DNA from 3 places in the Mesobacillus sp. QJM3NY_10 genome. Region 2 is predicted to be linked to each of the others. Evidence: riboswitches for the same ligand, from Rfam matches in the RefSeq annotation. Region 2 holds a riboswitch; each other region holds the start of a gene.
The links. Region 2 has a riboswitch for cyclic di-GMP ahead of AC0VX7_RS04595 (anti-repressor SinI family protein). Riboswitches for the same ligand answer to the same signal wherever they lie in the genome.

Region 1 (2,268 bases), 1.4 Mb from region 2:
GCTAATGCACAGAGCAAATCAATGGAAAAATTATCTTCAGGTCTTCGTATCAACCGTGCTGGTGATGATGCAGCAGGTCTAGCAATCTCTGAAAAAATGCGCGGCCAAATTCGTGGTCTTGAAATGGGAGCAAAGAATGCTCAAGACGGCATTTCTCTAATCCAGACTGCTGAAGGCGCACTAAACGAAACTCACTCTATCCTTCAGCGTATGCGTGAACTAGCTGTTCAATCTTCTAACGATTCAAACACAGATGCTGACCGTACTGAGCTTCAAAAAGAAATGGATCAGCTAATCGAAGAAGTCGACCGTATCGGTAACAATACTGAGTTTAACACGAAGAAGCTTATCGACGGTTCCAAGAGCGGTGTTACAGAACAGCTTGGAAATGTAAATTTTGACAACCAAGGTGAAACTGCATTATTCACAGCTGTTAAAGCTACTACTGCTGCAGTAGCTGGAACTCCAGGTACAGAAGCAGATGAAACAATCAATGTTAAGATCACTGATTACGATGCTGCGGCTGACACTTATTCTTTAGAGTGGACTGCACAAGATGGACAGACAAACACTATTACTGGTGTTGCAGCTGCTGGTGGAGACCAGACTATCGCAACTTCTGGTGGTTCATATGTAGTAACTCTAGGAGCAGTAGGCGTTGAAGATATCGGTAAGGAATCTACTTTTACATCCCGTGCATCTGTTGAAGAATACAAGAACAACACTTTGAGCTTCCAAATCGGAGCTAACTCTTCACAAACTATGAACGTTGATATCAACGACATGAGAGCTTCTGCCCTTCACGTTGACAACATTGATGTTTCTTCAGCAGCAACTGCTGAATCTTCTATCTCTGCAATCAACAAAGCGATCGAAGATGTATCTGCTCAGCGTTCTAAGCTTGGTGCATTCCAAAACCGCTTAGAGCACACAATCAATAACCTTGGAACATCTCAAGAAAACCTGACAGCTGCTGAGTCTCGTATCCGTGACGTTGACATGGCTAAGGAAATGATGGAACAGACTAAGAACTCTATCCTTTCTCAAGCTGCACAAGCAATGCTTGCTCAAGCAAACCAGCAGCCACAAGGCGTACTTCAGCTTCTTCGTTAATCAGCATGACATAAAGAGAGATCTTATTTATAAGGTCTCTCTCTTTACTATCTCTATATAGGACTTTCGATGCCGTATTAAATAACTATTGAATTGTGAAAAAGGCAAATCATAGGAAACTATGAGACGCAAAGCCATGGGCCTGAACCAATGAAAAATTGGATGGCAGCCGGATACCACTTGAATTTTCAACTTGAATTTTCGGATGGCCTTTTTCATTAGAAAAAGGAGAAAAATATGATAAAAAAACTATCAGTGGTCATGATATTTATTATGACTTTTAATCTACTTTCCCCCTTAGCTAATATATTTGCATATGATATATTGACTCCAACAAACCTAAGGGAAAACCAGGCATATCCAGGAAACATCATCCTTGCATGGGATAAGGTAACTGGTGCGAGCGGTTATAAGATCTATGAAGTAAGCAACGGCCAGCAGACCTTCGTGAAACAGGTAAGTTATACGGATACAGAAACGACTGTTTTTAATGTGCCAGAAGGTAAATTTACCTATGCGGTGACAGCATTCAGGCAGACCCAGGAAACGTCACTGTCAAATACGGTTACTGTAGAAGTCATTTATCCTGAAATGCAGAAGCCTTTAAATCAAAAATACTCTATTACCAATGGTAACGACTATGTATTAACTTGGGACAAGGCAGTTTATGCAACAGACTATAATATTTATCGTGTAAGTGAAGGGAATAGAGAACTAGTTGGGACAACCAAGAACCTGACTTACACACTAGTGAACCACCCTGAAGGTAGTTACACCTATGAGATCACTTCCTATGTTGCAAGGTTCGGGGAATCTGTCGAGGGAACAAGACTGGATTTCAATGTTGTACACCCTAAGATGCAGTCGCCTATTGTCAATTATTCAGTACAAAACGGAAACGACCTGGTGTTTTCCTGGGTAAAAGTTCCTTATGCAACGAACTATAAAGTCTATGAAGTTATCAATGGACAGCGTGAGTTGCTAGCAACTACTAAACTTGCCACCCAATTAATTTCAAATGTGTCACAAGGCAGACATGTATATGAAGTTACAGCCCAAAGCGACCGTTTTGGTGAATCAGAAGTTCCATTCCGTATAGAACTAAATATGGTTCATCCAGAAATGAAGTCCCCAGCAAACTTCACCTACTCTTTT
Region 2 (2,268 bases):
TTTATGTTCGTTTGAATACAATAGACAATTGTGTTTGTTTTTTTCATACAAACTTCATAAAATAATGTGCAACTATAAACTACAATAGCCGATATAAAAGCATCGAGTTTTTTCCCAACAGGTTTTTTGATAAAAATAGACCCCAAAAACTTTAATTCTGGTTATAATTGTTCTATAAGTCGTTCTCAATATGGAACTATTTTATCAGATTTGTTATGATATAACTATAAATTGATAAGGTGTGTGGATAACAGTGATCGGTGAACGCGTCAAGAAACTTCGACAAGAAAAAAGGATGTCCTTATCTGAACTGGCAGAGCAAGCTGGCGTGGCAAAATCATATTTGAGCTCTTTGGAGCGAAACCTTCAAACAAATCCTTCAATCCAATTTTTAGAAAAGATAGCAGGAGTATTGAATGTACCGGTAGACCATCTAATCCATGAACAACCTGACAAAGAAAACATGGATTCTGATTGGGTCAATCTTGTAAAAGAAGCAATGGATTCTGGTATCACAAAAGACCAGTTCCGTGAGTTTCTGGAATTCAATAAATGGAGACTCCACAATAAATAAACCTCAATGGACAGCCTGTGCTGTCCATTTTTTATTACGGCTGTTTTCGCATTGATTGTGGCTTTTCATCCTTCGCTGCATATACGAAAAGAGCCTTATTAAAAAATAAAAAGCACCTCTAAAAAGAGCTGCTCGATGGCAATTCCATTTTCTATGTAAAGATCCACTTGCCTATTTGTTGGTCTTCGTTAAAAACTCCCTGATTTCTTCTTTGTTTATCCCCAACTCTAATGCTTCCATTATAAGTTGCATCCATTCTGTATCCAGTTCTTCGAAAACTACCTGTTCTTTAATCAAGTTCTTCCCCCCAAAATACAGTTAGTATTCCAGGCAGTCCGGCCATCATAGTACATCGCACCTTAGATCCGTGACTTTGCGTCCTAGTTTTTCAACAAGTTTGCCTTTTTCTGTATCTTTTTACTCACTTTTTTACTCCCAATGTCATTGTACATTGTTCGATATATTTAACATGTAAATATTTGTCGGCAACAATCTAAGTATTTTTTCTCTTTTCTTCCAAACAATTACAAAAACATAGCATAAAAGTTTTATTATCTGAAAATTTAAACCATTTACTTAAAGATTTTTGTCAGATTATAGCTCTAATTGTTGAACTCTTTTTTAAAAATAACCCCCATAAACTTGAGATGGTCCTATGGATGGCCAGTTTTCTTATACATTTGCTTTTTTAAGTGCGGTAAAATTGCCACTTTCTCAAGACTGATGGCATTAAAAAACGGGTATCTCGTTAAATCCTTTCCGCAAATCGGACAGAGCCACTCTCCAACCTCACTGCTGCTAAACGAAGGACGGTTACAACGATCACAATTTTTTCTGTACACGGCCATCAAGCCCCCTTTTAAAAGAAATTTGTTACTATATTCCATTCGAGTATAGTCCATTTGTATCAATTCTGAAAAAGTCTAAAATATCGCTAATTTTCTTAAAAAAGAACAAAAATCGTTCTTTTTTAAGAAATCCCTCCGTTTATCTCAGTTTCTTGTATTTTTAAAAGAACTGAATTGTTCGTTATAATGAATTCATAGATGAACAAAAAGGAGATTCTCTTATGACGGTTGGAGAGAAAATAAAAAGTTTAAGGCTTAAAAAAAAGTATTCCATTAGTGAACTCTCTGAAAGAGCAAATGTTTCCAAATCCTATCTCAGTTATATCGAAAGAGGGATCCAGGGAAATCCATCGCTTCAGGTATTGTCCCGCCTGGCAGACAACTTGGATACAACTGTTGAGTATTTGATGGGACAGCAAAACATGAAAGCTGCCAGGATGCCTGTTGATGAGGAATGGGTTGGACTCGTTGATGAAGCTATAAAAAACGGGATCAGCAAAGAAGATTTTGCTTATTATCTGGATTTCATGAAGTTCAAGAGCATGAGAAAACAGGATTAGCAGTTAAGTATTTATATAAATTACAATGCAAAACTGCGCTTTAGAACAAGTATTTCCTATAAGAGGCGTTGATTTGACTGTTTGTCTCCAAAAAAAGAACCAGCCTCATAGGCTGATTCTCTGTTTGGCCAGGCTGGCTGCAATCTTTGCCCCCACCCTCGCATTATTTTTCACAAGTGCGATATTCGCAACAAGGCTTTTCCCATCAGTTAATTCTTTCACCTTCCCAAGAAGGAATGGAGTTACCTGTTTGCCGCCGATTTGTTTTTCTCTGGCTTCACCCAGG
Region 3 (2,268 bases), 1.7 Mb from region 2:
CCGTTCCATACCTGTTTATTTGTTGTGCCATCAGATGTATTTCCAGATCCTGAATTATTTCCTGGTGCTGTCGTATTAGTATCCTCGTCTGATTCCGCCTCTTCTGCTTTTTCCTCTACCATTTCACCTTCCATATCCCAGTTTAATTGTAGTGTCAGCACACTTTCGACAATTTCCAGGGACTCGATTTGCGAAAGCAGAATTAATTTGGTTTCACCGTTGCTGGTAATCTCAAGGCCGCGAATCAATTCAAGTTGTATTTCTTCCGTCAGAGTGAGGCTAAATAGTTCATTGATTCTTTCAAAATCAATTCTCTTGCCGCTCATCATTAGCAATGTTACTTTTTCAATTGGACGTGGAGTCTCGTCTATCAAGATTCTAATCATTGATAGTATGTTCATAGTTTCATCAGTATCCTCTGAATCACCCGGTTCAGATGGTTCTTCAATAGGAAGTTCACAATTATCCAGCCAATAATTAACCGAGCCTTCTGCTTCCACTCCTACTCTTACTTCACTGACTGGGATGACAAGCTCTTCACCTGTTGAAAAAACCAGTTTAAAAGCCGTAACATCATCTTTTATGAATTCACCATCATCAAAAGATTTATATAAAGGGGATGAACCCGGATTCGTCATTTCCTCCCACTGGCCATTAACCTGAACAAAGGCTGTTTCAACAGGATTGACACATTTGTCGATGTGCAGGTGAATCTGCGTACTTTTATTTTCATCTCCTGGTACGGTACCATCATCAGCTGGTGTCGACTCATTTTCGCTTCCTTCTGCATCTTTATCTTCTTCTGATACATTCTCTCCTTCTGAAGCATTATCTCCTTCTGGTACATCATTTTCTTCTGAATCATTAGTTTCTTCTTGAGTATTATTTTCACCTGAAGCATTATTTCCCTCTTCAGCATTGTCTTCCTGATTGTCACTATTTTCAGATGCTTCAGGTTGATTTGTTGTATCTTGTTCAGAGTTGCTATCCATTTGGTCAGCTGTTGTTTCAGTTTCTGAATCTTCCTCAGTGTTTGCTTCATTTTCCGTGGATGCCGCTTTTACAACACCATTAGACTTTTCTTTTTGATCCGTAGTCTTTGCAGCTACTTTGCTACTTTTTTGTTTAACAGTACTTTCTTGCTGGGAGTTTGTTTTTTGCTCGCTATTTTCCGCAGCAAACGCACCTGTAACCGGAAAAGTAATCATAAACAATAACATGAATGCAACTAAAATGGATATGCGCTTTTTAATTTTCAAAATTTCTACCCCTTTTCGAATAAAATTGTGCACAAATAATAAACTGAATATTCAGTTATTTAAAGAAAGTTCTCGCCTCCTTTTCCACGTATTCATTCTTTTTAATAGACAAAACAACAGCCAGAATATCTCTAATTTCATGGCAGCTAGGTCAATCTTAGCTGGAAAACTGCAGCCTTAGACCCCTCGCTTTGCGTCCCTGTCTTTCAACAGGTTTGCCCTGATCATGATTGGTGTTAATATGATTTCTTATGTAAATAATTCCTACTGCTCCATTGTCTTACATTTAGAGACTTACCACAGTTACCCAGCTACTTAAACATTTAGTCCTAGAAAAAAATATTGGTAAATTTTTCTTCATATTCTTTATTTACCCGAAAAGGATGATGAAATCAGTGCTTAGGGCTCTATTTTCAAAGGAAATTCATGAGAGGTTTTGCCCATGTAAAGACAAAGGACCCAGGGAATACCCTGAGTCCTTAAGCTCTTTATAACGACTTACGATAGATTTCCAGTACGTCGTCTCGATTTAATTTTGCAAAGTTGCCAAACTCGCCATTGACCATCGCCTTATCTGTCATTACTTCCAGCTTGCTGTCATCAATGTCATAATCAGCAAGTCTTGATGGTGCACCAATGCTGTTCCAGAATTCACGCAGCTTTTCGATTCCTTCCAAACCTGCTTCTTCGTCTGTCTTGCCTTCTGGATTTACTCCGAAAACTCTGACAGCCATTTTCTTGAAGCGTTCTGGTTTCACCTTAAGGTTATGCTTCATCCAGTTCGGGAACAGGATGGCTAGCCCGCCTCCGTGTGGGATATCATACACTGCTGATACGGCGTGCTCGATATTATGAGTCGCCCAATCGCCGCGGTATCCCATGTTAAGGATCCCATTCAATGCCATCGTTCCCGAGTAAAGAATCGTTGCACGATACTCGTAGTTCTCCAGGTCCTCAAGCAGTTTTGGAGCTGTTTCCATCACTGTCAAAAGCAAGGATTCCGCCATGC

Region 1: another riboswitch for cyclic di-GMP. It lies ahead of AC0VX7_RS21595 (OmpL47-type beta-barrel domain-containing protein); the one in region 2 lies ahead of AC0VX7_RS04595 (anti-repressor SinI family protein).
Region 3: another riboswitch for cyclic di-GMP. It lies ahead of AC0VX7_RS20385 (LPXTG cell wall anchor domain-containing protein); the one in region 2 lies ahead of AC0VX7_RS04595 (anti-repressor SinI family protein).

What each region holds. Positions count from the first base shown of each region.
Region 1 covers NZ_CM149675.1:4,281,749-4,284,016, reverse strand. The annotation lists gene AC0VX7_RS21600 (flagellin N-terminal helical domain-containing protein) at 1-1,113, shown strand, start outside; cyclic di-GMP riboswitch class I at 1,207-1,294, shown strand; gene AC0VX7_RS21595 (OmpL47-type beta-barrel domain-containing protein) at 1,351-2,268, shown strand, end outside.
Region 2 covers NZ_CM149675.1:908,055-910,322, reverse strand. The annotation lists gene AC0VX7_RS04600 (helix-turn-helix domain-containing protein) at 254-574, shown strand; gene AC0VX7_RS04595 (anti-repressor SinI family protein) at 746-871, opposite strand; cyclic di-GMP riboswitch class I at 901-986, opposite strand; gene AC0VX7_RS04590 (hypothetical protein) at 1,228-1,422, opposite strand; gene AC0VX7_RS04585 (helix-turn-helix domain-containing protein) at 1,644-1,982, shown strand; gene AC0VX7_RS04580 (pseudouridine-5'-phosphate glycosidase) at 2,088-2,268, opposite strand, start outside.
Region 3 covers NZ_CM149675.1:4,031,051-4,033,318, forward strand. The annotation lists gene AC0VX7_RS20385 (LPXTG cell wall anchor domain-containing protein) at 1-1,259, opposite strand, end outside; cyclic di-GMP riboswitch class I at 1,398-1,489, opposite strand; gene AC0VX7_RS20390 (iron-containing alcohol dehydrogenase) at 1,748-2,268, opposite strand, start outside.